DNA from 4 places in the Pseudomonas sp. FW305-20 genome. Region 1 is predicted to be linked to each of the others. Evidence: predicted binding sites of a transcription regulator. Region 1 holds the regulator's gene; each other region holds the start of a gene.
What was found. The regulator FliA, encoded in region 1, starts transcription of late flagellar genes. The targets are predictions, from matches to a motif close to CTAAAGTTTNNNNNNNNNNNGCCGNTAA.
Positions count from the first base shown of each region.

Region 2: the regulator FliA is predicted to act here: its motif matches at 4,694-4,721, upstream of AC3WP4_RS19635 (methyl-accepting chemotaxis protein).
Region 3: the regulator FliA is predicted to act here: its motif matches at 4,391-4,418, upstream of AC3WP4_RS27420 (methyl-accepting chemotaxis protein).
Region 4: the regulator FliA is predicted to act here: its motif matches at 5,517-5,544, upstream of AC3WP4_RS22910 (flagellar protein MotY).

Region 1 is NZ_JBYTAJ010000015.1:103,148-110,948, forward strand. It holds gene flhA (flagellar biosynthesis protein FlhA) at 1-484, shown strand, start outside; gene flhF (flagellar biosynthesis GTPase FlhF) at 496-1,824, shown strand; gene fleN (flagellar synthesis regulator FleN) at 1,939-2,769, shown strand; gene fliA (RNA polymerase sigma factor FliA) at 2,766-3,506, shown strand; gene AC3WP4_RS15290 (chemotaxis response regulator CheY) at 3,674-4,045, shown strand; gene AC3WP4_RS15295 (protein phosphatase CheZ) at 4,068-4,856, shown strand; gene AC3WP4_RS15300 (chemotaxis protein CheA) at 4,871-7,108, shown strand; gene AC3WP4_RS15305 (protein-glutamate methylesterase/protein-glutamine glutaminase) at 7,158-7,801, shown strand, end outside.
Region 2 is NZ_JBYTAJ010000023.1:82,487-90,287, forward strand. It holds gene mscK (mechanosensitive channel MscK) at 1-978, opposite strand, end outside; gene AC3WP4_RS19630 (potassium/proton antiporter) at 1,013-2,755, opposite strand; gene AC3WP4_RS19635 (methyl-accepting chemotaxis protein) at 3,013-4,638, opposite strand; gene AC3WP4_RS19640 (hypothetical protein) at 4,914-5,144, shown strand; gene AC3WP4_RS19645 (cell division protein ZapA) at 5,141-5,443, shown strand; partial or broken gene AC3WP4_RS19650 (HAMP domain-containing protein) at 5,589-6,614, shown strand; gene AC3WP4_RS19655 (methyl-accepting chemotaxis protein) at 6,750-7,481, shown strand; gene AC3WP4_RS19660 (acyl-CoA dehydrogenase) at 7,601-7,801, opposite strand, start outside.
Region 3 is NZ_JBYTAJ010000054.1:15,394-23,194, forward strand. It holds gene AC3WP4_RS27410 (non-ribosomal peptide synthetase) at 1-1,847, shown strand, start outside; gene AC3WP4_RS27415 (SRPBCC family protein) at 1,870-2,337, shown strand; gene AC3WP4_RS27420 (methyl-accepting chemotaxis protein) at 2,394-4,274, opposite strand; gene AC3WP4_RS27425 (sigma-70 family RNA polymerase sigma factor) at 4,589-5,089, shown strand; gene AC3WP4_RS27430 (FecR domain-containing protein) at 5,089-6,102, shown strand; gene AC3WP4_RS27435 (TonB-dependent siderophore receptor) at 6,191-7,801, shown strand, end outside.
Region 4 is NZ_JBYTAJ010000032.1:39,500-47,300, reverse strand. It holds gene AC3WP4_RS22945 (molybdopterin oxidoreductase family protein) at 1-1,244, shown strand, start outside; gene grxD (Grx4 family monothiol glutaredoxin) at 1,342-1,683, shown strand; gene bfr (bacterioferritin) at 1,859-2,332, opposite strand; gene AC3WP4_RS22930 (bacterioferritin-associated ferredoxin) at 2,531-2,749, opposite strand; gene AC3WP4_RS22925 (peroxiredoxin) at 3,052-3,654, shown strand; gene rnt (ribonuclease T) at 3,730-4,407, opposite strand; gene pyrC (dihydroorotase) at 4,404-5,450, opposite strand; gene AC3WP4_RS22910 (flagellar protein MotY) at 5,610-6,518, shown strand; gene AC3WP4_RS22905 (argininosuccinate synthase) at 6,648-7,801, shown strand, end outside.

The DNA.
Region 1 (7,801 bases):
ATTGCAGGCGTTGCTGGCCGAACAGGTGCCAGTTCGCGATATCCGCAGCATTGCCGAGGCCATCGCCAACAACGCCAGCAAGAGTCAAGATACTGCCGCGCTGGTGGCCGCGGTGCGCGTCGGCGTATCCCGTGCAATCGTCCAAAGCATTGTAGGCACTGACTCCGAGCTGCCAGTGATCACCCTGGAGCCAAGGTTGGAACAAATATTGCTCAATAGTCTTCAGAAGGCAGGACAAGGCTCGGAAGAGGGTGTTCTGCTGGAGCCAAGCATGGCTGAGAAACTGCAACGTTCGTTGATCGACGCGGCGCAGCGTCAGGAAATGCAAGGTCAACCGGTGATTCTGCTGGTCGCCGGTCCGGTTCGCGCGATGCTGTCGCGATTCGGCCGATTGGCAGTCCCGGGTTTGCATGTGTTGGCTTACCAGGAAATACCTGACAACAAGCAAGTGACCATCGTTGCGACAGTAGGGCCCAACGGCTGAGGTAGTGGTTTATGCAAGTTAAGCGTTTTTTCGCCGCCGATATGCGTCAGGCCATGAAACTGGTTCGTGATGAGCTGGGCGCTGATGCCGCCATCATTGGCAACCGCCGGATCGCCGGTGGCGTCGAGCTGACGGCTGCCCTGGATTACAAATTGTCGGCGCTGGCCCCGCGCGTTCCGAACATGGAACTCGAAGACGAGCTGCGCAAGACCCAGTCGCGGATCGTCACCGCCCAGGCCGAACTGAGCCTGCGCAGCGATGGCGAGAGCGACAAGTCCACCAATCGCCAATTGTTCGCCGGCCTGCCACTGACCGCCGCCGAGCCGCTGATCGAACCGACGTACACCGAACCCCATCGTCCTGCACCGGTTGCGGCACCAGCCTCTGGTGGCGTCGACCCACGGGCGTTCGACTCGATGCGTTTCGAGCTCAACAGCCTGCGCGAACTGATGGAAGTGCAACTCGGCTCCCTGGCCTGGAATCAGCTGCAAGGCAGCCGTCCGGCCCAGGCCAATCTTTGGCGTCGCCTGCAACGCATCGGCCTGTCCGGCCCGTTGTCGCGCGATTTGCTGGCGCTGATTACCGATATTGAAGAACCTCGTCAGGCCTGGCGCATGTTGCTGGCACACCTGGCGCGGATGATCGCCACACCGGAAGTCGAGCCTCTGGAGGAGGGCGGCGTGATTGCCATGGTCGGTCCTGCCGGCATGGGCAAGACCACCACCCTGGCCAAGCTCGCGGCCCGTTACGTGCTCAAGTACGGCGCGCAGAACATCGCGCTGGTCAGCATGGACAGTTTCCGTATTGGTGCTCAGGAACAACTCAAGACGTTGGGCCGGATCCTCAATGTGTCGGTGACTCACGTCGATCCGGGGCAGTCACTGGTACAGGCGCTGGAGCCCTTGCTGCGCAAACGCGTGGTGCTGATCGATACCGCGGGCCTTCAGGCCAGCGATCCGGCACTGCGCATGCAGCTCGAAAGCCTGGCCGGTCGTGGCATCAAATCGAAAAATTATCTGGTTTTGGCAACCACCAGCCAGAAACAGGTTCTAACGGCCGCTTATCACAGTTACAAGCGTTGTGGGCTCGCTGGCTGCATCCTGACTAAACTGGATGAAACGGCAAGTCTGGGCGAGGTGTTGAGCCTGGCCATCAGTCATGAACTGCCGGTGGCCTACCTGACCGATGGCCCGCGGATCCCGGATGATTTGCATCTGCCGCGTCGTCATCAGTTGGTCAGTCGCGCTGTAAGCGTGCAAATGCAAGAAGAACCCAGCGAAGAAGCCATGGCTGACATGTTCGCTGATATTTACCACAGCCCGACCAAGCAGGTGGGCTGAGGTACTAATGACAGTTTTTGTACCTACATCGATGGCCTGCCATGCATTGTTCAGTTAATGAACGCGCAGCCAGTAATGTGGCCTCCGTCTAAGTAAGACAAGGTAAAGAAATTCATGGGCAGCATGCATCCCGTACAGGTGATCGCGGTGACCGGCGGCAAAGGTGGCGTCGGGAAGACTAACGTGTCAGTGAACTTGTCCCTGGCTCTAGCTGAGCTCGGTCGGCGCGTCATGCTGTTGGACGCCGATCTGGGGCTGGCGAACGTCGACGTCCTGCTGGGGCTGACACCCAAACGTACGTTGGCCGACGTGATCGAAGGCCGCTGCGAGCTGCGCGACGTACTGTTGCAGGGCCCTGGCGGCATCCGCATCGTTCCGGCCGCGTCCGGCACACAGAGCATGGTTCATTTGAGCCCGGCCCAGCACGCCGGCCTGATCCAGGCGTTCAGCGATATCGGCGACAACCTCGACGTGCTGGTGATCGACACCGCGGCGGGCATTGGTGACTCGGTCGTCAGTTTCGTCCGTGCAGCGCAAGAAGTCTTGCTGGTGGTCTGCGACGAACCGACCTCGATTACCGATGCTTACGCACTGATCAAACTGCTGAACCGCGATTACGGCATGAACCGCTTCCGCGTCCTGGCCAACATGGCCCAGAGCCCGCAGGAAGGGCGCAACCTGTTCGCCAAGTTGACCAAGGTCACGGATCGCTTCCTGGACGTCGCCTTACAATACGTCGGCGCGGTGCCTTACGACGAAAGCGTGCGCAAGGCTGTGCAGAAGCAGCGCGCCGTCTACGAAGCCTTCCCGCGGTCCAAGTGCTCACTGGCGTTCAAGGCCATTGCCCAGAAGGTCGATACCTGGCCGCTGCCTGCCAACCCGCGTGGGCACCTGGAGTTTTTCGTCGAGCGCCTCGTGCAACAGACCGCAGGACCTGTGCTATGACAGCCGGTGGCTACAACCTTTACAAGAAGTCGGCACGTGACGCGCAGTACGAGCTGATCGAGCGTTACGCGCCACTGGTTAAACGCATTGCCTACCACTTGCTGGCGCGTCTGCCGGCCAGTGTCCAGGTCGAAGACCTGATCCAGGCCGGGATGATCGGCCTGCTTGAAGTGTCGACCAAATACGACGCCAGCAAAGGCGCGAGTTTCGAGACGTACGCGGGCATTCGAATCCGCGGCGCGATGCTCGACGAAGTACGCAAGGGGGACTGGGCGCCACGTTCGGTCCACCGCAATACCCGGATGGTCAGCGACGCCATTCGCTCGATTGAAGCTAAAACCGGCCGTGACGCTAAAGATCACGAAGTTGCGGCCGAACTCCAATTGAGTCTCGACGATTATTACGGGATTTTGAACGACACCCTGGGTAGCCGGTTATTCAGTTTCGACGATCTGTTGCAGGACGGCGAACACGAAGGGCTGCACGAGGATGGCGCGAGTGCACATCTGGAGCCGTCACGCGATCTGGAAGATGAACGCTTCCAGGCGGCGCTGGCGGACGCGATTGCCAATTTGCCGGAGCGTGAGCGACTGGTGTTGGCGCTGTACTACGACGAAGAGCTGAACCTCAAGGAAATCGGTGAGGTCCTGGGGGTCAGCGAATCGCGGGTCAGCCAGTTACATAGCCAGTGCGCGGCCCGTTTGCGGGGGCGTTTGGGGGAGTGGCGAGCGCGCTGAAGGCAGTGTGGGGGCACTGCGAACGCGGCTGGTGGGGTGTTGAACCTTGCCGGTCACGATCTGTTGTGCTCCAGACAGTCATCGAGTGCATTGCCGGATTGATTGAAATGGCGTGTCCAGGTGCTGGGCGCGTTTAAGACTGCTTGGAGGTCGAATTGGACAAGAACATGAAAATCCTCATCGTTGATGACTTCTCAACGATGCGGCGGATCATAAAAAACCTGTTGCGTGACCTTGGGTTCACCAACACGGTCGAGGCTGACGATGGCATCACTGCGATCCCGGTCCTCAACAGCGGCAGCATCGACTTTCTGGTAACGGACTGGAACATGCCTGGCATGACCGGCATCGATCTGCTGCGTCACGTACGCGCGGATGAAAAGCTCAAGCACCTGCCAGTGCTGATGGTCACCGCTGAAGCCAAGCGCGAGCAGATCATCGAAGCGGCCCAGGCCGGTGTTAACGGCTATGTGGTCAAACCCTTCACGGCCCAGGCGTTGAAAGACAAAATCGAAAAGATTTTCGAACGCATCGGTTGATCCACTTCGCCACGGGGGAGCTATGGAGCATAACGAGTCTTCACAGGGCGATTTCGAATCGACCCTGAAAAAACACGCGGTCGAACTGGTCGAAAGCCTTGAAAAAGGCAGGTTCGGCGACGCTGTGCAACTGATCCATGAGCTCAATCAGACCCGTGACCGTGGCCTGTATCAGGAAGTGGGCAAGCTCACTCGCGAGCTGCATAGTGCGATCGTCAATTTCCAGATTGACCCGAACATGCCGCAAGCCGAGGAGGTCTCGCAGATCACGGATGCCACCGAGCGCTTGGGTTATGTGGTCAAGCTGACCGAAGCCGCGGCCAACCGCACCATGGACCTGGTGGAAAACGCCACGCCGCTGGTCAACGGCCTGAGCAACGAAGCCCAGGCCTTGAGCACCGATTGGGGACGGTTCATGCGTCGCGAAGTCGGGGCTGAAGAGTTCCGCGAGCTGGCTCGGCGAGTCGACGGTTTCCTGACACGCAGCAGCGAAGACAATCGCGTTGTGTCGAGCAACCTCAACGACATTCTGCTCGCTCAGGATTACCAGGACCTCACCGGTCAGGTGATCAAGCGCGTGACCCAACTGGTCACCGAAGTTGAAAGCAACCTGCTCAAGCTCGTGCTTATGGCCAGTCAGGTGGACCGCTTTGCGGGCATCGAACATGACCGTGAAGCGATGCTGGCAGAAAAAGATCCGCAAAAACATCTCTCTCAGGGTGAAGGTCCGCAGATTCATGCCGATAAAAGAGAAGACGTTGTGTCCGGTCAGGACGATGTAGACGATTTGCTTTCCAGCCTTGGATTCTAGGAGCACCCCTACACATGAGCTTCGGCGCCGATGAAGAGATCCTTCAGGATTTCCTGGTTGAGGCCGGCGAGATTCTAGAGCAACTGTCCGAACAGCTGGTCGAGCTTGAAAGCCGACCTGATGATGCGGACTTGCTCAATGCAATTTTTCGCGGTTTTCACACTGTAAAAGGAGGCGCCGGCTTCCTCCAGCTCAACGAGCTGGTGGAGTGCTGTCACATCGCCGAGAACGTGTTCGACATCCTGCGCAAGGGTGAACGTCGCGTCGACTCGGAACTGATGGACGTGGTTCTTGAAGCGCTGGATGCGGTGAACGGCATGTTCACCGAAGTCCGCGAGCGCAGCCCGATCACGGCTGCCACACCAGAATTGCTGGCGGCACTGGCCCGTTTGGCCGAGCCGAAAACCGCCGATGAAACGGCACCGGTCGCTGGCGTGGTGGAAGAACCTGCCGCCGAGAGCGAGTCGGGTGACATCACCGATAACGAATTCGAACAACTGCTGGACTCGCTGAACGCCGTCAAGGCTCAGGCAGAAGCCCCGGCAGTTGTGCCAGCGCCGAGCAGCAATGCAGCGGGCAGCGACGAAATCACCGATGCCGAGTTCGAGTCGTTGCTCGATCAACTGCACGGTAAAGGCCAGTTCGCCGTCGATGCGGTAGCCTCGGCGCCAGCCGCACCGGTTGCCCCGAAAGCGCCAGGCGACAGCTCCGATATCACCGACGACGAGTTCGAAGCACTGCTCGATCAACTGCACGGCAAGGGCAACTTTGCCGTTGATGCGCTGGAGTCGGCCATTGCTGCGGTCCCGGCCCCGGCTGCGCCTACCGCAAAAGCGGCTGGCGGCGATCTGATCTCCGATCACGAGTTCGAATCGCTGCTCGACGAATTGCACGGCAAAGGCAAGTTCACTGAAGTCGGCACTGGCGCCGCTGTTTCGGCACCTGTCACCAAGGCTCCTGCCGCTGCAGCGAAACCTGTCGCCAAAGCGCCCGAGCCTAAAGCCGAAGCGCCGAAGCCTGCTGCTACCCCGGCCCCGGCTCGTGCCGCGTCTGCGCCGCCAGCGGAAAAACCGGCCAGCGAAGCCGAGACCACCGTGCGCGTCGATACCGCACGTCTCGACGAAATCATGAACATGGTCGGCGAGTTGGTACTGGTGCGTAACCGTTTGGTCCGTCTGGGCCTCAACAGCGGCGACGAAGCCATGTCCAAGGCCGTGTCGAACCTCGACGTGGTCACGGCCGACCTGCAAACCGCGGTCATGAAGACCCGGATGCAACCGATCAAGAAGGTCTTCGGGCGCTTCCCTCGTCTGGTTCGCGACCTGGCTCGCCAGCTCAAGAAAGAGATCAACCTGGAACTGGTCGGCGAAGAAACCGACCTCGACAAGAACCTCGTCGAGGCCCTGGCCGACCCGCTGGTCCACTTGGTGCGCAACTCGGTCGACCACGGTATTGAAGAGCCGGCCGAGCGTGAAGCGATGGGCAAGCCGCGCAGCGGCAAGGTGATCCTGTCCGCTGAACAGGAAGGCGACCACATCCTGCTGTCGATCTCCGATGACGGCAAGGGCATGGACGCCGACGTTCTGCGCGGCATTGCCGTGAAGAAAGGCTTGATGGACAAGGATGCGGCGGATCGTCTCAGCGAGTCCGATTGCTTCAACCTAATCTTCGCGCCGGGTTTCTCGACCAAGACCGAAATTTCCGACGTCTCCGGTCGCGGTGTGGGCATGGACGTGGTGAAAACCAAAATCGCCCAGCTCAACGGCACCATCAATATCTACTCGACCAAGGGCAAGGGCTCGAAGATCGTCATCAAGGTCCCGTTGACCCTGGCGATCATGCCGACGCTGATGGTCATGCTGGGCAACCAGGCGTTTGCGTTCCCGCTGGTGAACGTCAACGAGATCTTCCACCTCGACCTGTCGCGCACCAACGTGGTGGACGGCCAGGAAGTGGTGATCGTGCGGGACAAGGCGCTGCCATTGTTCTACCTCAAACGCTGGTTGGTCAGTTCCGCCGCTCACGAAGAGCAGCGCGAAGGCCATGTGGTGATCCTTTCGGTGGGCACGCAGCGGATCGGCTTCGTCGTCGATCAACTGGTGGGCCAGGAAGAAGTGGTCATCAAGCCATTGGGCAAAATGCTCCAGGGAACCCCGGGCATGTCCGGCGCCACCATCACCGGTGACGGCCGCATTGCGCTGATTCTCGATGTTCCGAGCATGCTCAAGCGTTACGCCGCACGGCGTATTTGATTCTGGTGGGGCGGGGCGACTGAGCCTCGCTCCGCCTAACGGAGTGTTTATGGCAGTTAAAGTCCTGGTGGTGGACGATTCGGGGTTTTTCCGCCGCCGCGTCTCGGAAATTCTTTCAGCGGATCCGAATATCCAGGTCGTCGGCACGGCGACCAACGGAAAAGAGGCGATTGATCAGGCGCTGGCCCTCAAGCCAGACGTGATCACCATGGACTACGAGATGCCGATGATGGATGGCATCACGGCAGTGCGGCACATCATGCAGCGCTGCCCGACCCCGGTGTTGATGTTCTCCTCGCTGACCCACGAAGGCGCTCGGGTAACCCTCGATGCGCTGGACGCTGGCGCGGTGGATTTCCTGCCGAAGAATTTCGAAGACATCTCCCGCAACCCGGAGAAGGTCAAGCAACTGCTGTGCGAAAAGATTCTCAGCATCTCGCGCAGTAACCGTCGCGCCAACACCTACAGCGCTCCGGCACCTGTAGCCGCACCCGCCCCGACGCCTGCACCTTCGAGCGTCAGCAGCTACGGCAGCAGCGCGCCTGCGCGTCCGGCACCGGCGCCGATTCCAGCGCGTACCCCTGCGCCAGCCTCGTCGTCGCCAGCGCCGAAACGCAAAGCCTACAAACTGGTCGCCATCGGCACGTCCACTGGCGGCCCGGTTGCCTTGCAGCGGGTGCTGACCCAGTTGCC
Region 2 (7,801 bases), on a different contig from region 1:
CAGGCTGCCCTTGAGCACGTTGATCTGCTCTTCCAGCGCCGAGTCGCTCTGGGTCACGTTGTCCAGTTGCTGCTTGGTCTGCAGGTTTTGCTGGGTGACTTCGTTTAGTCGGTCAGTACTTTTGAGCAGGTAATCGGAAAGCTTGAGGTTGGCTGCGCTTTCGGTAGCCAACAGGGCGCTGCCGCCGGATTTCTGCGCTTCGATGGACTGCTGGGTCACTGTCTCCTGGGACTGGGCCAGGCGCTTCTGGTTGATCAGGGTTTGTAGCTCCTGGATTTCCTGATCCAGGCGATCGGATTTTTCCGAGAGCAAGTCATGCTGGCTGTTGCCCAGGTCCTGCAGTTGATTGTTGCCGGCCAGTTCCTGGCGACGCAACGGGATCAGGGCATTCAGCGCCGCGAGCTCGGCGTTGAGCAGGTCGCGTTGCTCTGGGGTCAAGGTCTTGCCGGCGTCCTTGCCGATCTTGAGGATGTTGTTGATCTGCTGGATGCGCGTCTGGCTGGTGGAGATTTCCGCCTGGGCGCGTTCGGGGCGAGTCTGGGCGGTAATCACCAGACTGTTGGCTTCCGAGAGGGCCTTCTGCAGATCGCTTTGCTGAGTGGAGCGCTCGGTGAGCATTTGCTCCAGCTGCTGAATAGGCTCTTTGGCATAGCGCTGCGGTACTGGCTGCACTTTGCTGGCTTTGAGCTTAGTCAGTTCGCGCTGATTCTCGATGTTCTGCTTTGGGGCGTTGGCCAGTTGTTGCTTGAGATCGGCCAGCTTCTGCTCGTAATCACGCTTGTTGTTGAGCTGTGTCAGCGTGTTTTGCAGGATGCTCTGCAGGGCTTTCTGATCGGCTTCCGGCAATTTGCGCTCGGCGATCTTGTTCAGGTTCGCCTGCACGGCTTCGCTGGACGGCGGTTCGGCCGCTTGCAATGTACCGACAGAAAGACTCAAGCCCAGCAGGGCCGTAATGATGAACGTGCGCAGGGTTGACATAGAGACCGATCGAAAACGAGACGAAGTGTGGAGTTTAGAGGAACAAGCCCGGGCCGGGGCGACTTCCTTCGGGGAATCTGACGCCCACTTTACCGATCTTGTTCCCTTCCATGACAGCGACGGTCCAAATGGTGTTGTTCCATTCCACCTGGTCACCGACTACCGGGGCACCGCCCACTTTCTGGGCAATGAAGTGGCCGAGCGACATGTCCGGATCGATGCCTTCCACTTTCAACCCGTACAGCGCCGCAACCGCGGCCAGTTGGGCGTCTCCTTCGAGTACGAAGTCGCCGAAGAAGCGCAAATCGAGGCCCCGTTGCGGTGCCTGGCTGAAGAGTTTTCCGAGGGCCGGAAGGTTGTGTTCATGGCCGATTACGCACAGCAAGTCGTCGACTTCGAGCACCGTACTACCCGACGGATGGAGGAGTTGCTGGCCCCGAAACAGGGCTGCAATGCGGGTGCCTTCGGGCATTTTCAGTTCGCGAAGGGGTGAGCCGATGCACCATTTCTCAGCACCGAGGCGATAAACGAACAGCTCCCACTCACTGGTGACGTGGACTTCCAGGGCGGCGCGGGAGATCGGTGCCGGCTCCGGCGGAACGGTGACTTTCAAAAGCTTCGCCACCCATGGCAGGCTCGTGCCCTGCACCAGCAACGACACCAGCACGATAAAGAAGGCGAGGTTGAAATAGAGCTGCGCGTTGGGCAGGCCGGCCATCAGCGGGAACACCGCCAGAATGATCGGGACCGCGCCGCGTAGCCCGACCCAGGAAATGAACGCCTTCTCGCGCCCATGGAATGCCTTGAACGGCAGCAGGCCGACGATCACCGACAACGGCCGCGCAAACAGAATCATCCACAGCGCCAGGCCCAGGGCGGGCAGGGCAATCGGCAACAGGTCGTGGGGTGTTACCAGCAACCCCAGCACCAGGAACATGCCGATTTGTGCCAGCCACGCCATGCCATCGAGCATGTGCAAAATGCCGTGGCGGCTGCGCACAGGGCGATTGCCGATGACCAGGCCGCACAGGTAAACCGCCAGGAAGCCGCTGCCGTGCAAGGCGTTGGTCAGGGCAAACACGACCAATCCGCCAGCAATGACCAGGATCGGGTACAGGCCGGTGGCCAAGTGGATACGGTTGACCAGTTGCAACATGACCCAGCCGCCGCCCAGACCGATGACAGCGCCGATACCGAACTCACGCAAAAAGTGCCCGAGCAGGCTCCAGTGCAGACCGGACTGGCCGCTGGCGAGCATGTCGATCAGGGTCACGGTGAGGAACACCGCCATCGGGTCGTTGCTGCCGGACTCGATTTCGAGGCTGGCGGTCACCCGTTCGTTCAAGCCTTTGCCGCCAAGCAGCGAGAATACCGCCGCGGCGTCGGTGGAGCCGACGATAGCGCCGATCAGCAGGCCTTGAATCAGGTTCAGGTCGAACAGCCACGCGGCGGCCATACCGGTCAGCCCGGTGGTGATCAACACCCCGACCGTCGCCAGCGACAGCGCCGGCCATAACGCCACGCGGAAGCTGGAAACCCGGGTGCGCAAGCCACCGTCGAGCAGGATGACTGCCAGTGCGAGGTTGCCGACCAGATAAGCCGTTGGGTAGTTATCGAAGATAATGCCGGCGCCATCGACGCCGGCCGACATGCCCACCGCGAGGATGATCACCAGAATCGGGATGCCAAGGCGCGATGAAAGTGAGCTCACCAGAATGCTTGCACCTACCAGCAACGCGCCGATCAAGAACAGGCTGTTGATGGTCGTCGCATTCAAAGGCAGTACTCCAGAAAGCTAAAGGCGGGCGCAAACTGACCATGCAGTCTGCGTGCCAGCGATTCTAACCTGTTGAAATGTGATGCTGTCAAAAAGCTTTTTGCAGAGGGGGGGCGCAAGGACAGTGATCGTTCCCTCGCTCTGCGTGGGAATGCCTCAACGGACGCTCCGCGTCCGCTTTTTGGGACGCGGAGCGTCCCGGGCTGCATTCCCACGCGGAGCGTGGGAACGATCAACATCCCCTCTCCACAGGGTTGTTAGAGGCTAAACCGCCCGACCATGTTGTTCAGGTCCAGCGCCAATCGCGACAACTCATTGCTCGCGGCACTGGTCTGGTTGGCCCCGGTCGCCGACTGCACCGACAGATCGCGAATGTTCACCAGATTGCGGTCCACTTCACGGGCCACTTGCGCCTGCTCTTCGGCCGCGCTGGCGATCACCAGGTTGCGTTCGTTGATTTCGACGATTGCACTATTAATAGTGTCCAGCGACATGCCAGCCCCACGAGCGATGTTCAACGTCGACTCGGCGCGCTCGGTGCTGTTGCGCATCGAATCCACCGCGTGCTCGGTACCGCTCTGGATGCTGCCGATCATGCGTTCGATTTCGCTGGTCGACTGTTGGGTGCGATGCGCCAAGGCACGAACCTCGTCCGCGACCACGGCAAATCCACGACCGGCCTCACCGGCACGGGCCGCTTCGATGGCTGCGTTCAATGCCAGCAGGTTGGTCTGGTCAGCCAGGCCGCGAATCACGTCCAGCACTTTGCCGATGTCACGGGACTCGTTGGCCAGGTCGCCGATCAGGGTAGCGGTGCTCTGCACGTCGGCGCTCATGCGTTCGATGGCGCTGACGGTTTCCTGCACCAGGTCACGGCCATCACCGGCAGAGGTGGTGGCATTTTTCGAGGCTTCGGACGTGCTGACGGCATTGCGCGCGACTTCTTCCACGGCGCTGGTCATTTCGTTGACCGCGGTGGCAGCCTGTTCGATTTCGTTGTTCTGCTGGGTCAGGCCACGAGCGCTTTCGTCGGTGACGCTGTTGAGCTCTTCAGCGGCGGACGCCAGTTGCGTGGCGGAACCGGAAATCCGTTGCAGGGTGTCGCGCAGCTTGTCCTGCATCTTCGACATGGCCAGCAGCAAGCGGCCGGCTTCGTCCTCACCATCGACGGTGATCGGGCGGGTCAGGTTGCCCTCGGCAATTTCTTCGGCAGCGCTCAGGGCGTTGGCGATCGGCTTGGTGATGCTGTTGGTCAGCAACCAGGCGAAAAGAAGGGTCAGGCCACTGGCGATGACCAGCAACGTGATCACCAGATTGAGGGACGTCGTATACTGCTCACCGGCACGCGTGTCGGTTACTTCTATCTGTTGGGTGTTGATCTCAAGCAACTTCGCGAGGGCTGAGTTGACTGCTTCGGAGTTGGAGAGTAATTCGCTGTTGAGCATGGCGCGCAGTTCGTCGACCTGGTTGTTGCGCGAGAGCGTCTTCATCCGGTCTTCGAGTTGGCGATACTGCGCCAGCAACTGCACGTATTGATCGTAAGCAGCGCGTTCCTGCGGGCCGTCGATCAGCGGTTCGTAGACTCGTTGAGCGTCGCGGATCTGCTGATTACGCAGTTCAAACAGCTCGAAAGTTTTCTGCTGCACATCAGGTTCGCGGTTAACCAGCAAACGATAGGACAGCACTCGCAGGCGCAGGGTCAACTGAGTGAACTCGTCGAGGCTCTTGATGCTCGGCACGCTCATGGAGGCGATGTCTTCACCCGCACCGCGAATCTTGCTCATCTGGTTCAAGGCAAACACACCCAGAATCAGCATCAGGCCGCCAATCAGGGCAAAACCGAGGAACGCCCGTGGCGCGATATTCATATTACGAAGGGACATGGTGTTTACCGAAAAGAGCGCATTCGTGCGGCGCTGAGACTGACGTATGGATGACTTATCGGTCATACGACTAAAGTCTTGAGGCCCTGCGCGTTTTTGTCGCACAAACGCTTCGGCGACGAAGTGCAGGAACCAGATCCGCCAATCACAGTCTTTAAAGTTCGCGAGGACGGTCGCCCGCCAGGAAAATCAAGGCTTTGCGCCCCAATACCCCTGGCATCCGTGGTGACTTTTCTTTATCGTACGCGCCCTTTGAAAATGCTCGGAAAATCAAAATGTTGGAAGCATCCCTAAGCCAATTGGAACAGCTGGTCAGCGACCTGGTGCAACAGAACCAGACCCTGCTCGGCAGCAACCAGACCCTGAGCGCAGAATTGGCCCAGGCCAAGGATGAAAACGAAAGCCTGCAACTGAGCCTGATGGAACAGGAAGAGAAACAAGGTGCCACCGCTGCACGCATCCAGGCCCTGGTTGAGCGCGTCAGCGCCGGCCCGGTCAGCGCATGAATCACGGCTCCGCAGGGGTAAAAGTCGTCTCGATCCTGGGGGAGGACTATTCGATCAAGGCGCCGGCCGGGGAAGAGCAAACCCTGCTGGACGCCGCGTTAATGCTGAAGGCTGCCCTGGCTGACACCAAAAGGAAGTACCCGACGCTGATCGGTGACCGCTTGCTGGTATTGGCCGCGATGAATCTGTGCTCCCAGCAGATCGAAATGCAGAAACAGCACAAGCAGGAACTCGACCGTTACCAAGAGCAAGTCAGCGCCACGGTTGAAGTGATTTCCAAGACGATCAATCAGGCCTGATCGGCTTTGCGCACAACCAAAGAATAAATTGTCGCTTGCGTTGTATACAATCGGCACGGCTGTTGCAGTGTTTCAGCCTCTTATTCTTTGGGGGTGCTCCATGCAGTTCTGGCGACGCAGTATTCAATGGCAGTTGATCCTAAGCATGGGCACCGCCCTGCTGGTCAGTATCCTGATCGTGGTTGGCATTTATACCCTCGTGGTCAACCGTCTCGCCGAGCGCTATCTGGTCGAACAAGCGCTGCCGTCGAGCATCGAAGCGATGCGCAACGACATCGAGCGAATCCTCGTTCAACCCCTCACCGCCGCCAAGGACATCGCCAGTAACAGCATGGTGCGCGACTGGCTGGCCGGGGGCGAAAACAGCGCCCAGACCGATACCTTCGTGGAGTATCTGGAAGGCATCCGCGCCGAGCACAAAGCCTTTACCGCGCTGATCGTCGGCACGGCTTCAAACCACTACTTCAATGAAAAAGGCCTGGACCGGACCCTCAGCCGTTCCAACCCCAAAGACGCCTGGTTCTATTCGTTTCTCGACAGCAACCAGCCGCGCACCCTCAATATCGACAATGACACCGCGACCGGAGAGTTGGCGCTGTTCATCGACCTCAAGGTCGAGCAGGCCGGCAAAGTCGTGGGCGTTGCCGGGCTTGGCCTGAGCATGAAAGAGCTGTCGGAGCTGATCCACAACTTCAACTTCGGTGAGCGCGGCAAGGTCTATCTCGTACGTTCCGACGGTTTGATCCAGGTTCACCCCGAGGCTCAGTTCAGCGGCAAACGCACGTTGGCCGAACAGATTGGCGCCCCGGCAGCGCAAGCGGTCATGGCTCAAAAAGCCGCCACCAGTAGCAGCTTTATACGCGAGGGCGAAGATTTCCTGGCATTGAGCCTGCCGTTGCGGGACCTGGGCTGGACGCTGGTGGCCGAAGTGCCGCAGTCGCAGATCTACGCTGAAGCCCGCCGCGCGATGTGGATGAGCAGCGGCATCGGCCTGGCGGTGGCGCTGGTGTGCCTGATGCTGGTGGTGTTGTTGGCCCGTGGCTTGGTGCGGCCGATTCGTCAGGTAACAGCGGCGCTGGTAGCCATTGGTAGCGGTGGTGGAGATTTGACCCACTGGTTAGATTCCAGCCGCGCCGATGAACTGGGTGACCTGGCTCGCGGCTTCAATCGATTCCTGGAAAGCCAGCGCGACATGATCGGCGAAGTGCTGACCACCAGCGAGCGTTTACGCACGGCCGTCGGCCAAGTGGCGCGGGTGGTGGACAACACCGCCGAACGCTCTGGCCGCCAACAGGAAATGACCGACATGGTCGCCACCGCCGTCCACGAAATGGGCCTGACCGTGCAGGAAATCGCCCAGAACGCCGGCAACGCCGCGGTGGCTTCACAAACTGCCCGGGATGAGGCGATGCAGGCGCGGGAAGTGGTGGGCGGGTCGATCCGGCATATTGAAAGCATGTCCGATGAAATCGGCCTCGCTGCCAGCGCGGTGGGCGAGTTGGCCAATCAGGTGGCATCCATCGATCAGGTGCTGGCAGTGATTCGCGGGATTTCCGAGCAAACCAATTTGCTCGCGCTCAACGCGGCCATCGAAGCGGCGCGGGCCGGGGACATGGGGCGTGGGTTTGCGGTCGTAGCGGATGAGGTGCGCACGTTGGCGCGGCGCACGCAGTCGTCCACTGATGAGATTCAGCAGATGATTGGCAGCCTCAAGCAAGGCGCGGAGAACGCAGTGTCGTCGATGCATTCCGGGCAAGCGGCGACCGGCACGGGCGTCGAGTCGAGCCAGCGCACCGGGGTGTCGTTGACGGCGATTACCGGCCAGGTGGAGCGCATCAGCGACATGAACCATCAAGTGGCGGCGGCAACGGAAGAGCAGTCGGCGGTAACGGAAGAGATCAACCGGAACGTGCAGGGGATTTCAGATCTGGCCCGTGCCACCGCCGGGGAGGTCAGGGCTTGCCGTGAGGACTGTCAGACATTGCAGCGCTTGGCCGATGATCTGGCGCGGCAGATGGGTAGCTTCAAACTCAGCTGACCGATCGTTCCCACGCTCCGCGTGGGAATGCAGCCCGGGACGCTCTGCGTCCCATTGGAACGCGGAGCGTCCCCTGAGGCATTCCCACGCAGAGCGTGGGAACGATCAGTGAGAGGGTGTCAGAACCATTCATCCTGCATCGTCAGGCACACATCATCCCGCGCCTCAAGAATCGCCAGTTCATGCTGACAACCCGGCACTTCCCACGTCAGAAAATACCGCGCCGCCTGTAGCTTGCCTTTATAGAAGCTCACATCCGCCGCATTCCCTTTGGCCAACCCTTCCTCAGCGCGAATCGCCTGCTCCAGCCAGCGCCAGCC
Region 3 (7,801 bases), on a different contig from region 1:
CGCAGCAGACCGCCGAACGTTATCTGAACCTGAACCTGCCCAATGGCCAGAGCCTGCGCGCCTACCGCACCGGCGACATGGCGAAGTGGACCCGCGATGGCATCGAGCTGTGCGGGCGACGAGACAATCAGGTGAAGATTCGCGGCTTTCGCGTTGAGCCGGAAGAGATCGAACGCTGCCTGCGCGACAGTCAGTTGTACCGCCAGGTGGCAGTGGTCATCGACAGCCATCGACGGATTCTGGCCTTCCTCGCGCAGCCTCAGGAGGATCAACCCGGCACCGCTCGCGAAGCCCTGAAGGCTCATGCGATGCAGTTCCTGCCGGATTACATGCAGCCCACAGCGTGGACCGAACTGCCGAGCATGCCGTTCGCCAGCAACGGCAAGGTCGACCGCAAGGCGCTGCTGGCAATGCCCGTGAATGTGTCCGAAAACACGCTGCGGCGCTTGCCCGCCAGTGCCGACGAGGCGCTGCTGCTGGAGATCTGGGCTGAGCTGCTGGAGCTGCCGGCCAGCGATATTTCCACCGATGAAAGTTTCTTCAACCTGGGCGGCCACTCGATCCTGCTGTCGCGCATGCTTTTACGATTGCGTGAAGAATTTGGTCGCAGCATCTCGATTAACCGCTTCATCGAATTGCCGACCATCGCCAAGTTGGCGACCTTGGTGCGCGGTTCCGGCACCGAAGAGGTATTGAGCGAAAAGGCCTTGGCCGATGCCTTCCGCGAACTGGATATCCAGCCGTTGCCAGTCAACCGCATGGGCGATGTGCACAAGGTGATCGTGACCGGCGCCAACAGCTTTGTCGGCGTGCACATCGTCGAAGCATTGCTCGCCTGGGGCGCCAGCGAAGTCGCCTGCCTGGTGCGCGATGGCGGCGGGCAATCGGCGGCCGAGCGGTTTGCCCATGCGTTGCGAGAAAACCGCCTGGAGCATCTGGACCTGAGCCGGGTGCGGGTCTACGCGGCGGACATCACGCGTCCGTCATTGGGGCTCGAAGCGGATGTTTACGAGCGACTGGATCGGCAGTTCGGCGCGTTGGTGCATAACGCCGCGAACGTCAATCACGTACTCGATTACGAGTCGCTGGCGCGGGACAACGTCGAGCCGATTTTCGAGTGCCTTCGGTTGTGCGAAGGGCGCAGCAAAAAGATCTTCAATTTCGTCTCGACGCTCTCGGCTTCCAGCACGATTTCCGCCGATGGCCGGGTGCTGGAATTGCCCGCCGCGCAGACCCCGCCGATCTACATCAAGAACGGCTACAACCTGTCCAAATGGGTCGGTGAGCGAATCCTCGAACGGGCTCGCGAACGTGGCGTACGGGTCAATCTTTATCGTCCCGGCAACATCAGTTTCAACAGCCTCACCGGTGTCTGCCAGCCGCACAAGAATCGCTTGATGCTGATGCTCAAAGGCTCGATCCAGCTCGGCCAGGTGCCGGAGTTCGCGCTGAATTTCGACCTGATGCCGGTGGACTTTCTCGCCCGGTTCATCGCCTTCCATGCCAGCCGTTATTCAGCGGAAAAAGCGGTGTTCAACCTGCACAACCCCGAGCCTCTGAGCTGGGACAACTACGTCGCGTCATTCCGTGAGGCAGGTCGGGAGTTTTCCATGGTCAGCGTCGCCGACTGGCAGCAGCAACTGGGTCGGGTCGACAGCGACAACGCGTTGTTTGGCGTGCTCGGTTTCTACCTCAACGGCTTCGAGGAAGACATCGGCGACATCTCAATGATCGGCCACGCCAACGCTCAGGCGGGCGTGCGGCAGATGGGCGCGCATTACCCGGAAAAATCCCCGGCGCTGCTGCGTCGCGGCTGCGACTACCTCAAAGAAATCAACTTCATCTGATTCACTCAACCGGAGCAAAACCATGAAAACCCTACAACCCGACACCCTGATCAAAAATCCGCAAGGCTGCCACGTGGTGTCCTCGGTGGAAGTGCCCGCCGATGCCAGGAAGGTCTGGGCAGTGGTCGGTAACTTCGCCGGCTTCGATCAATTCATTCCAGCGCTGTCGCACATCGAGATGACTGGCGAAGGCGTGTCGTCCCTGCGCAAGAAATTCTTCAAGGACGGCAACCTGGTGGTCGAGCAACTCAACTCCCGGGATGACCAGGCGCTGAACATGACCTGGACCACGATTTACAACACCTTGGGCGTAGCCAATTTATGGGCGGCGATGAGTGTCGAACCGCTGGGCGCGAACAAATCCCGAGCGACCTGGACGATCATCGCCGAACCCGTACAGGGTGGCGCCGAGGCACTGCCGGGGTTCACGGATTTCGTGCAGGGCTTTGCCGATGACTCGATGAACAATGTGTTGAAGCTGTTTGCGTAAGGCATGAAAAAGCCCGCTGTGGATGACTCCACAGCGGGCTCTTTTACATCGCTCGATCAGATTTTGAAGCTGTCGACCAACTGCTTCAACCGGTTCGCCTGCAGGGACAACGCATCGCAATCCTTCAACGTTTCATTGAGGTTGGCCACGCTCTGCTGGTTCAGCAGGTTGATCTGGTTAACGTCGACGTTGAGAGTTTCCACCACCGCCGTCTGCTCTTCGGTCGCCGCCGCCACCGACTGGTTCATGCCGTCGATTTCGCCGATGCGCTGAGTCACGCTGACCAGTCGCAAACCAGCCTGGTTCGCCACTTCGACGCTCTGTTCGCTGGAGACCTGACTGGCGTTCATCGTGGTCACCGCTTCGCGAGAACCGATCTGCAGCGAGGTGATCATCTTGTGAATCTCCTCCGCCGATTCCTGAGTTCGGTGAGCGAGGTTACGCACCTCGTCCGCCACCACCGCAAAACCACGACCGGCTTCACCGGCGCGGGCCGCTTCAATGGCCGCGTTGAGTGCGAGCAAGTTGGTCTGCTGGGAGATGCCTTTGATCACATCCAGAATGTGCCCGATGTTGTCGGTGCTGGCATTCAAGGTTTCGATCTGCGTGCAGGACAGGCTGATTTTCTGCGACAACTCGGTCATCGCCAGAATGGTTTTCTCCACCACCTGACGACCGTCGTCGGCCTGCTCGCTCGCGCCGCTGGCGTGCTGGGAAGCATCGGCGGCGTTGCGGGCGATTTCCTGGGTGGCGGCGCCCAACTGGTTGATCGCCGCGGCGACACTGTTGGTGCGGGCGCTTTGCTCGTCGGAACCGACGATCGAGGCGTTGGACGAGGCCATTACCCGCTGCGACAGGTCGTGAACCTGGCGGGTGGCCGACGACACTTCGGAAATCGATGCGTGAATTCGCTCAACGAACTGGTTGAAAGAACCGCCCAGCTCACCGAATTCGTCTTTGCTTTCCACGGCCAGACGTCGGGTAAGGTCGCCCTCACCCTGAGCGATGTCCTGCATCGCACGGCCCATGGTGGTCAGCGGACGCATCAGCACGTTGATCAACAGGCTCAGCAGCACGGCAATGGCCGTCACGGCGATGAACATCGCGATCAGCGCAGAAGTGCGGAACTGGCTGAGTGGCGCGTAGGCCTTGTCCTTGTCGATCGACAGACCGATGTACCACTCAGCATTCGGCAAACCACTGACCGGCGTGAACGAAAGGATACGGTCCTGCTTATTCAGGGTGACTTCCTGATTACCCTTCTCGATGCGTACGCCAGCGTTCGGGTAAATATCCTTCAGGTTTTTCATCACCTGGTCCTTGTCCGGGCTGACGATCACCTGACCGTCGGCGCTGACCAGGAATGCGTGACCGATGCCACCGAAGTCCACCGAGTTGATGATCTTCACCAGGGTTTCCAGGCTCAGGTCACCACCGACCACGCCGAGCAACTCGCCGTTCTTTTTCACCGGCAGGGCGATGGTCACCACCAGGCCACCGACGGCGGCCATGTAAGGCGGGGTCAACATGGTCTTGTCGGCAGCCACGGCCTGTTTGTACCAGGGACGCTGACGCGGGTCGTAACCGTCGGGCATCTTCGCGTCCGGACGCTGAGTGAACACGCCGTTGGCCTGGCCTACGTAGGTGAACTGGAAGTTCGAGGTCAGGGACGGTTGATTGACCAGCCCGGGAAGGTCGGCATTGGCGCCTTGATGGGCGACGTTTTGCGCGAGGTTTTCCAGCACCAGCACGCGGCCGCTCATCCAGTTCTGCACGCTGCTGGCGGTCAGGTCGCCGGCCTGCTGGACGCTCGATTCAAGGTTTTGACGGATGGTGTTTCGCTGCAGATAGTCGTTGTACAAAGTGAACAACGCAAAAGCCAGCACCACGACGCCGGAGGCGGCCAGAAGGATTTTATGGCTGAATTTGAGATTCATTTCATGGGACTTCTTATGCAAAAAGTGGGGATGCGTTCCGGGATGCAACATTCCATGTAACAGCGCAGGCAGGACTCTGGAGCCGCTCTACTTTGGTGCACGCATGTCTCATCAGGCTGTCGGCACAAACCGGAGAAAACTTAGGCGTTTGTACGAAATGGTCGGCATTCCTGTCAGATACCCGCCGAACGGCGTGCCAAAGCGCCTGATCAGCCTTTTTGGAGTGGCGGCTGTTTGTCCGGCTGTTGCAAATTCCCGGACCCTTGATGACAATGCGACTAATTATCATTTGTGATGTTCGGGCTGTCGCATCCATGTCCTCACCTGAGTTTGCAGTACAGGCGCTTTACAGTAGCCATCACGGTTGGCTCAACACGTGGCTGCGCGCGCGTTTGGGTAATGCAGCCGATGCGGCGGATCTGGCACAGGACACGTTTGTGCGGCTGCTGCACAGAACCGAACGCCTGGAGCTCAAGGCTCCCCGCGCCTTTCTTCGAACGATCGCCCGTGGGCTGGTGATCGACCATTGGCGTCGTGAAGAAATCGAACGCGCCTACCTGGAAACCATCGCCCATTTGCCCGAGTCCGAAACCCCGAGCGTCGAAGCGCGGGCATTAGTGCTTGAGTTGCTGGAAAGCATCGCGCGCATGCTCGAAGGCCTGAAGCCGAAAGTGCGTCAGGCGTTTCTGCTGGCGCAGTGCGAAGGACTTACCCACAAACACATCGCCGAGCAGATGGGCTTGTCTCTGCGTTCAATTGAGCGCTATGTCGCCGACGCGCTGTATCACTGCTACGTGCTGCGGTATGAAACGTGATGCCTGTGGATAACTTGTCGCTGACTCGACGCGGGGAACCGCATCAGCAGGTCGTCAAACAAGCCATCCATTGGCTGCTGAGTCTGCGTAACAACTCGGCTAATGCCAGGCTACGCCAGCAATGCGAGACCTGGCGGGCCGAACATCATGAACACGAACTGGCCTGGCAACGGGTGCAGTCGCTGCAAGCCGAGTTGAGTAGCAACCTGCGGGCAGTGCCCGGTGCTCAAGTGGCCTTCAATACGTTGGAAAACAGCGCCCAGGGACTGGGACGCCGCCAGGCCTTGAAGCTGCTGTCGGGGGCGTTGCTGATGGGGTCGGCGGCGTGGCTGGGCAAAGATGCAATGGGCTGGCAACAGTGGACCGCCGACTTCGCCACCGCCACGGGCGAACGGCGCGGTTTCCAATTGCCCGACGGCACGCGACTGGAACTCAACACCGCCAGTGCAGTGGATCTGGATTACAACGCGCAGCAGCGACTGATCAAACTGACTCGCGGCGAAATCATCGTAACGTGCGGCGGGATCGACGAAGGATCTCCGTTTGATCGACCGCTGCGGGTACACAGTCGCCAGGGTGTGTATGAAGGCGTGGGGGCACGTTTCATCCTGCGGCAGGACGACGACTGCACGCGGCTCAGCGTTACCGGCGGCATGGTCCTCATACATTCACCGCTTGCCGCCGGTGGCACGCCGACCCAGGTGCAGGCCGGGCAGAGTTATCTGATCGATCATCACCAGGCGAAGCTGGCGCCGCCGCTGGACATGGATGCCGGCGCTTGGGTCGACGGGCTGATCGTGACTCGCAATATGCGGCTGGGGGATTTCCTGGATGAAGTCGGGCGCTATCGCCACGGCTATCTGACGTACTCAGCGGACATTGCCGACTTGCGACTGTCCGGGGTTTTCCGACTGGAGCACACCGACAGGTTGCTAGCCATCCTGCCGCAAACCCTACCGGTGCAACTGCGCTATCGCACTCGCTGGTGGGTGACGCTGGAGCGACAGGCCTGAATTATTTTTGGCGGGTTTTGCGGGCAAGTCCGGCTTAGTCAGTAAGCACTTCAATCCTGACTTCAGCGACTTCCTACGGAAACCTACAATGACTGTGCGCGCCACCAGTAAGAACCCTCTTCTTTTCGCCGCCGATTCAGGCGCCCTGCGCTACGCCGTACGCGCTGCGCTGTTCTCCACCGCGCTGGGTGTCGGCGTATTGCCGACACTGGGCGTAGCGGCAGCGGGCAGCGAGGTCAGCAGCCACCGTTACAACATTGCCGCAGGCTCGTTGAGCGATGTGCTCAACCAGTTTGCGCGTCAGGCGGGGATTACCTTGTCGACAACGCCTTCGCAAACCGGGGGTCTTCAGTCACCGGGCGTGCAGGGCGAATATTCGGCAGATCAGGCTTTGCGACGTTTACTCAGCGGTTCGGGTCTGGAGGCCGTGAGTCAGGATGGCAGCAGCTACGTGTTGCGCCCGGTCGCCGAAACCGAAGCGCTGGCATTGCCCACCACCGACATCAAGGGCTTCGCCCTTGGCAATGCGCTGGGCAGCATGGACGGTTACAACGCGACACATAGCCAGATCGCCACCAAGACCAGTACGGCGTTGCTGGAAACCTCGCAAAGCGTCTCGGTGGTAACCCGCGAGCAAATGGACGATCAAGGTTCGCAAACCGTCTCCCAGGCCATGCGTTACACCCCCGGCGTGTTGACCAACCCTTATGGCGCAACCCACCGTTATGACTACGTGGCGTTGCGCGGCTTCAACGATGGTTCGGTGGACAACATCTATCTGGATGGCTTGAAGTCCATGGGGGACAGTGGCACTTACAGCACCATGCAGGTAGACCCGTACTTTCTGGAGCGTATCGATATCCTCAAAGGGCCTTCATCAGTGCTCTATGGTCGCAGCTCACCCGGCGGCCTGGTGGCGCTGACCAGCAAGAGGCCGCTGTATGAGGCCTATCATCAAGTTCAAGCCACAGTGGGCACCCAGGGTCAGCGCGGCATGGGTTTCGACTTCAGCGGGCCGGTGAATGATGACAAACGCATTGCTTATCGCCTGACAGGGCTGGCGGATCAGTCCGACACACAGTTCGATCACAACAAAGAAAAACGCTTCGCCCTCGCGCCTACGGTGAGCATCGATTTCACCGAAGACACCTCGCTGACCCTGCAAGCGTATCTGCAGCACGATCCAGACGGTGGCTATCACGGTGGCGTACCGGCCAACGGCACCATTCATCAGCGCAACGGGAATCGGATCTCCCCGCACTTCTTCGAGGGCGAACCGAGCATTGATGGCTTCCAGCGCGATCAGCAGTCCTTCAGTTATCAGTTCGAGCATCGCTTCAACGATGTCTTCACGGCACGACAGAACTTCCGTTACCTCGACTCCAAAGTGAAACTGGATCAGGTCTATGCCTATGGCTGGACCACACCGACCAGTAATGAGTTGAATCGTTATTACACCGGTGGCGACGAGAAACTTCATGCATTCATTGTCGATAACATGCTGCAAGCAGAGTTCTTCACCGATGCAAGCAAACACACCGTACTGATGGGTGCGGACTATCAGCGTCGCAAAACCGTGGTCGACTGGACCAGCGGTGGTCTTGCCCCTATTGATGCGTTCAACCCGGTGTATGGAAATTCCGATATCGAGTTCTACAGTCCGACCAGCTATCTGCGTCGCCTGGAACAAACCGGCGTG
Region 4 (7,801 bases), on a different contig from region 1:
ACTTTGCGGCGGCGCCGACAGCGGTCTGTTACGGCCGCATGGGTGTCTCGACCCAGGCGTTCGGGACCTTGTGTCATTGGGTTGTGCAACTGATCAACCTGGTCACCGGTAATCTCGATCGTGTAGGAGGGGCGTTGTGCACCGAACCTGCGGTGGATCTGGTGGCGTCCACTTCCGGTGGGCATTTCAATCTGTGGCAGAGCCGGGTCTCCGGGCGTCCTGAGTATGGGGGAGAACTGCCGGTGTCGGCGCTGGCCGAAGAGATGCTTACCGAAGGGGAAGGGCAGGTCCGCGCGCTGATTACCGTGGCGGGTAATCCGGTGCTGTCGACGCCCAATGGCCGACAACTGGAACAGGCGCTGGACGGTTTGGAGTTCATGGTCAGCGTCGACCTGTACATCAATGAAACCACGCGTTATGCCGACCTGATCCTGCCGTCGACATCGGCCCTGGAAAACGATCATTACGACACGACATTCAATATGTTTGCGGTGCGTAACGTCACTCGGTTCAATCGCGCGATCCTGCCCAAACCTGAAGGTGCGTTGCATGACTGGGAGATCTTCGTTGGGCTGGCCAAGGCCTTTGCGGCAAAGACCGGCAAGGACCTGAAACCGACGATCCCGCCAGCGCAGATGATCGATCGTGGCTTGCGGATGGGGTTGTATGGCGATGCTTCGCAGCAGAAATTGTCGCTGGCGACCTTGTTCGATCACCCGCATGGCGTCGATCTCGGTGCGCTGAAACCCAACCTGGCGCCTCGCCTGAAAACCGAAAACCAGCGCGTCCAGGCTGCGCCGCCAGCGATCCTTGCCGACCTGGCGCGCTTTGCGGCCTTGCAAGCGCCTGCGGCCGATGAGTTGCTGATGATTGGCCGCCGTCATGTGCGCAGCAACAACTCGTGGATGCATAACTATCACCGCCTGGTGAAGGGTAAGCCGCGCCATCAATTGCTGATGCACCCGGATGACCTGGCCAGCCGTGGGCTGAGCGACGGGCAGCGCGTGCGGGTCAGTTCGCGGGTCGGTGAGATCGAAGTTGAAGTGCTTGGCAGTCTGGATATGATGAAAGGCGTGGTCAGCCTTCCGCACGGTTGGGGCCATGCGCGGCCAGGCGTGCAGATGACCATTGCCAGTGGTCAGCCGGGCTCCAGCGCCAATGACCTGACCGACGAATGCCTGCTCGATGAGTTGTCGGGCAATGCGGCGTTGAACGGTGTGCCAGTGACCGTGGCGGCGGCTTGATCAAGTCTGTCGGGGAGACCGAGCAGGGTGCTCGGGTTTCCGTTACAATGCGCCACCGTGCCGACCCCTGAGTCGGAAAGTTCAGCCGAGGTGCTCCATGGATATCATCGAAACGATTAAAGAGCAGATTGCTAACAACACCATTCTGCTTTACATGAAAGGCTCGCCGAATGCCCCGCAGTGTGGCTTCTCCGCGAAAGCCGCGCAGGCCGTGATGGCGTGTGGTGAAAAATTTGCTTACGTGGACATCCTGCAGAACCCGGAAATCCGCGCCAACCTGCCAAAATACGCCAACTGGCCAACCTTCCCGCAACTGTGGGTTGGCGGTGAGTTGGTCGGCGGTAGCGACATCATGACCGAGATGGCTGCAGACGGTTCGCTGCAAACCACCATCAAGGCTGCTGTTGAAAAAGCTGCTGCTGGCAAGACCGAAGCCTGATTAGCTCTTTGCAGGAGCAAAGCTTGCTCACGATGCAGGCGCCGCGGTTCAGCAAGAACACCGCGTCATCGTTCATCGCGGGCAAGCCATGCTCCTGCAAGAACAGGCATAAAAAAGCCCCGCCTCCTAAAAGAGAGCGGGGCTTTTTATTGTTCCGAGTTTAGCGGGCGCTAACTTACTCTTCGCCCATCTGCGATTGCAGATAGTTCTCAAGACCGACTTTATCGATCAGGCCCAGTTGGGTTTCCAGCCAATCGATATGTTCTTCTTCGGATTCAAGAATATCTTCAAGCAGTTCACGGCTACCAAAGTCGCCAACGGTTTCGCAATGAGCGATAGCCGCTTTGAGATCCGCATGACCTGTGCGCTCGATACGCAGGTCGCACTCAAGCATTTCCTGGGTGTGCTCGCCGATCTGCAGCTTGCCCAGGTCCTGGACGTTCGGCAGGCCTTCAAGGAACAGAATGCGCTTGATCAGCTTGTCCGCGTGCTTCATCTCGTCGATGGATTCGTGGTATTCGTGCTTGCCAAGTTTGTTCAGGCCCCAATCTTCATACATACGTGCATGCAGGAAGTATTGATTGATCGCGACCAGCTCATTGGCAAGGATCTTGTTGAGATGCTGGATGACTGTAATGTCGCCTTTCATGATGGGGTCCTGCCCTAAATAGCTGTCTATGAGGCAGAGTTTGAGCTGCGATATTAAGAGTGTCAAACCTAAGTTATTGAAACTTAAATGAAAATTAATCGGAATAAGAATGTTTGTGTTCCGCGTCTAGAGCGTAAGCGTTTGATTTTCAGACATAAAAAAACCGGACATCTAGTCCGGTTCTTTGAAATACGTTAATTACGCGGCAGTAAATTCTACAGGGTAGGGAATCGCGGCCTGGGCGGATTGCAATTTGGTCAGGGTTTCGCGGACCACTTCCTTGGCAAGGCAGGCACATTTACCGCATTGGCTGGCTACGCCGGTGGCCTGACGGACTTCCTTATAACTGCAGCAACCTTCATAGATCGCTTCGCGGATTTGACCGTCGGTGACGCCAGTGCAGAGGCAAACATACATAAGTGAAAACCGTCGCTGGTTGTGACTCAATTGCGATGGATCTTAATGTTAACGAGAATGATTGTCAAAGTGGTTTCTGAAAGCTTTGTTCAAGCCTGACGAACGGTTTCCTCTCAGCATCGATCACCAGGAAAACCCGTCGGCTGCATTTCCCCTGACAAAAAAACCGTTAAGGACAGGTCAAAAACGCAGTGTATGATGGCCGGTCCTTATGAAGCGGGTTCGTGTCACAGGGCTGTCGCCCGAAGGTGGCAGGCTGGCACAAACCCGGAACTTCACGTTTTTACACCAGGAGATATCCAATGAGCGTACTCGTAGGCAAACAAGCCCCTGACTTCACCGTACCGGCTGTACTCGGCAATGGCGAAATCGTAGACAGCTTCACCCTGTCGTCGGCCATCAAAGGCAAATACGGCCTGGTGTTCTTCTACCCACTGGACTTTACCTTCGTTTGCCCGTCCGAGCTGATCGCTCTGGACAACCGCATGTCTGACTTCAAGGCACGCAACGTTGAAGTGATCGCCGTTTCGATCGACTCGCACTTCACCCACAACGCCTGGCGCAACACCCCGGTCAACAATGGTGGTATCGGCCAGGTCCGTTACACCATGGCTGCCGATATCAAGCAGGAAATCATGAAGGCTTACGACGTTCAGTCCGCTGACGGCGTAGCTTTCCGTGGTGCGTTCCTGATCGACGACAAAGGCGTTGTCCGCTCGCAGATCATCAACGACCTGCCGCTGGGCCGTAACATCGAAGAGCTGGTTCGTCTGGTCGACGCACTGCAATTCCACGAAGAGCACGGTGAAGTTTGCCCTGCCAACTGGAAAAAAGGCGACAAAGGCATGACCGCTTCCACCGAAGGTGTTGCGGCTTACCTGACCGAGCACGCTGCTGCGCTGTAAGGTACGTTTGAGGCATAAAAAAACCGGCCGTAGAGGCCGGTTTTTTTATGGGCGGGATAAATCCAGCGACCGGGATCAGTCGTTGAAGTCTTCCCAGCCGCCCATTTGTTTCCAGCGATTGACGATGCCGCAGAACAGCTCGGCGGTCTTCTCGGTGTCGTAGCGAGCCGAGTGGGCCTCACGACCGTCGAAGTCGATATCGGCGGCCTGACAGGCCTTGGCCAGCACGGTTTGGCCATAAGCCAGACCGGCCAGGGTCGCGGTATCGAAGCTTGAGAACGGGTGAAACGGATTACGTTTCATGTCCAGACGCGCGACAGCGGCGTTGAGGAAACCCAGGTCGAAGCTGCTGTTGTGCCCGACCAGAATCGCCCGTTTGCAGCCGTTGGCTTTCAGGGCCTTGCGGATGCCGCGGAAAATATCGGTCAGGGCCGTTTCTTCGCTCACCGCCATACGCAGCGGGTGATCGAGTTTGATCCCGGTGAATTCCAGCGCGGCCGCTTCAATGTTCGCGCCTTCAAAAGGCTCGACGCGGAAGAAATAGGTGTGATCGGGATACACAAACCCTTTTTCATCCATGGCGATAGTGGTTGCGGCAATTTCCAGCAAGGCGTCAGTGGCAGAGTTGAAACCACCGGTTTCAACGTCGACAACAACGGGCAGGTATCCACGGAAGCGCTCAGCCATCGGGTGGCGCGAACCACCTCCGCCGCCTTGACCGTCCTGTTCGTCGTCGAAATGGTCTTCACTCACGCGTGTTCCTCCAGCAGGCGCCAGCGCAGTTTTTCACCGGCGCGCAGCGGGATTACGGTCAGCTCGCCAAATGGCAGGCTGGTTGGGGCGGTCCACTCTTCGCGGACCAGGGTGATGCGATCGGTGTTCACCGGCAGGCCGTAGAAACGCGGGCCGTTCAGGCTGGCGAAGGCTTCGAGCTTGTCCAGCGCGTTGCGCTGTTCGAAGGCTTCGGCATACATCTCGATCGCTGCATAAGCGGTGTAGCAACCGGCGCAGCCGCAAGCGGCTTCTTTGGCGTGCTGGGCATGGGGCGCCGAGTCGGTGCCGAGGAAGAACTTGTCGCTGCCGCTGGTGGCGGCGTCGAGCAGGGCTTCCTGATGGGTGTTGCGCTTGAGGATCGGCAGGCAATAGAAGTGCGGCCGAATCCCGCCCACCAGCATGTGGTTGCGGTTGTACAGCAGGTGATGCGCGGTGATGGTCGCGCCTACATTGGCCGAAGCCTCGTTGACGAACTGCACGGCGTCGGCGGTGGTGATGTGTTCGAACACCACTTTGAGGCTAGGGAAGCGCTCGACCACACGACGCATGTGCTCATCGATGAAGATTTTTTCGCGATCGAACACGTCGACATCGCCACGGGTGACTTCACCGTGAACCAGCAAGGGCATCCCGACTTCGGCCATGGCCTCGAGTGCAGGGAAAATCTTGTCGATGCTGGTGACACCAGAGTCCGAGTTGGTGGTCGCGCCGGCCGGGTACAGCTTGGCGGCGTGAATGAAGCCGCTGGCCTTGGCCTCGCGAATTTCTTCGGGCTGGGTGCGGTCGGTCAGGTACAGCACCATCAATGGTTCGAAGCGGCTGCCAGCCGGGCGTGCAGCGAGAATCCGCTGGCGATAGCCGTCGGCTTCAGCGGTGTTACGCACCGGAGGTACCAGGTTGGGCATGATGATGGCGCGACCAAAGGTGCGCGCGACATCCGCGACTGTATTGGGCAACACAGCACCATCGCGAAGATGAATATGCCAGTCGTCGGGACGCAGCAGGGTCAGGCGGTCGGACATGAGGGGATTCCAGGCGGGTCAAACTGAGGGGAATGCTACCGGAAAAGACTCTTCCAGGCACTCGCTATCAAGTTTTGCAGGAAGCTTCCGATATCCAACAGGTATGCCGTAAACATCTGTGTGTCGGTCTTTTTGTTGTAGAAGCCAGTGGAGCCTCCCGTGCGCCAGCGTTATTTAGCCTTGCTCAGTGTGTTTGCCAGCCTTCCTGCGATGGCGCTCACTTTCCAGACCCGTCTGGAGAGCATTGAGTGGACGGTCGAAGGAGACAAGTTCGAATGTCGTCTGACTCAGCCGATCACTGATTTTGGTTCGGGTGAGTTCGTGCGCCGTGCGGGTGAGCAAGCGACGTTCCGTCTGAAGGCCTATAACGCGATGATCGGCGGTGGTTCGGCCACCCTGCTGGCGGCGGCTGCCCCTTGGCAGCCGGGGCGCGGCGACATCAACCTCGGTTCTGTGCGAATTGGCAGCGGCAATGTGTTGTTCAACAGCTCGCAAGTTCAGGCCGGCCGCTTGATCAGTGGCCTGTTGGATGGTCGCAGTCCGGTCGTTCGACATCACTCGGGCGATGGTCGAGTGTCAGAAGTGCGTCTGTTGCCCGTCAAGTTCAGCCAGGCATTTAATGATTATCAGGGCTGCGTGGCGAAGCTGCTGCCGAAGAATTTCGAGCAGGTTAAACAGTCGCAGATTGGCTTCCCCGGCGAAGGCATGGATCTGGACGCGCAGGCCAAGGCGCAATTACAAGTGATGCTGGAGTTCATGAAGGCTGATCCGACGGTCAACCACATCGAGCTCGATGGCCACTCCGATAACAGCGGCAACCGCCTGACCAATCGGGATTTGTCGCGACGTCGGGCCCTGGCAGTCATGGAATTCTTCAAGGCCAACGGCATTCAGGAGTCGCAGATCACCGTGCGTTTTCATGGTGAGCGTTATCCATTGGCGCCCAATACCAACTCCGCTAACAGGGCGAAGAACCGTCGGGTCAACGTGCACCTCGCGCGGGTTGCGCCCACCGAAAAACCGGCCCCTCAGGCCACGGCATCGGCGAGCGCCGCGTCAACCTCCTGAACCTGCTGTTATCGTCGCTCACTCGACATAATCTGTCGCTTCGTCGTCATAAGCTGTCGCGCCTCTGTAAATTGCCCTGCATGAGCGGTAGACTTGGCGGCTTTCCGTAGAACCCCGTGGAGTGATGGCATGGCGGACGTAAACAAGGTCGTTCTGGCGTATTCCGGCGGCCTGGACACTTCGGTGATCCTCAAGTGGCTGCAGGATACTTATAACTGTGAAGTCGTGACCTTCACCGCTGACCTGGGTCAGGGCGAAGAAGTCGAACCTGCACGCGCCAAGGCACAGGCCATGGGCGTGAAAGAGATCTACATCGACGACTTGCGCGAAGAATTCGTGCGCGATTTCGTTTTCCCGATGTTCCGCGCCAACACCGTTTACGAAGGCGAGTACCTGCTGGGTACTTCCATCGCTCGTCCGTTGATCGCCAAGCGCTTGATCGAAATCGCCAACGAAACCGGCGCGGATGCCATTTCCCACGGTGCCACCGGCAAGGGCAACGACCAGGTTCGTTTCGAACTGGGCGCCTACGCCTTGAAACCAGGTGTGAAAGTGATTGCTCCGTGGCGCGAATGGGACCTGCTCTCCCGTGAAAAGCTGATGGATTATGCTGAAAAGCACAACATCCCGATCGAGCGTCACGGCAAGAAAAAATCCCCGTACTCGATGGATGCCAACCTGCTGCACATCTCCTATGAAGGCGGCGTGCTGGAAGACACCTGGACCGAGCACGAAGAAGACATGTGGAAATGGACCGTCTCCCCGGAGAAGGCTCCAGATAAAGCGCAATACCTGGAACTGACCTACCGCAACGGCGACATCGTGGCACTGGACGGCGTCGAAATGACCCCGGCTACCGTGCTGGCGACCCTGAACCGTATCGGTGGCGAACACGGTATCGGCCGTCTCGACATCGTCGAGAACCGTTACGTGGGCATGAAGTCCCGCGGCTGCTACGAAACCCCAGGCGGCACCATTATGCTGCGCGCCCACCGAGCGATCGAATCGATCACCCTGGACCGCGAAGTGGCTCACCTCAAAGACGAGCTGATGCCTAAATACGCCAGCCTGATCTACACCGGTTACTGGTGGAGCCCTGAGCGTCTAATGCTGCAACAGATGATCGATGCGTCCCAGGCTCACGTGAACGGCGTTGTGCGCCTGAAGCTGTACAAGGGCAACGTGATCGTCACTGGTCGCAAGTCCGACGAATCGTTGTTCGATGCCAATATTGCGACCTTCGAAGAAGATGGCGGCGCCTACAACCAGGCCGACGCGGCGGG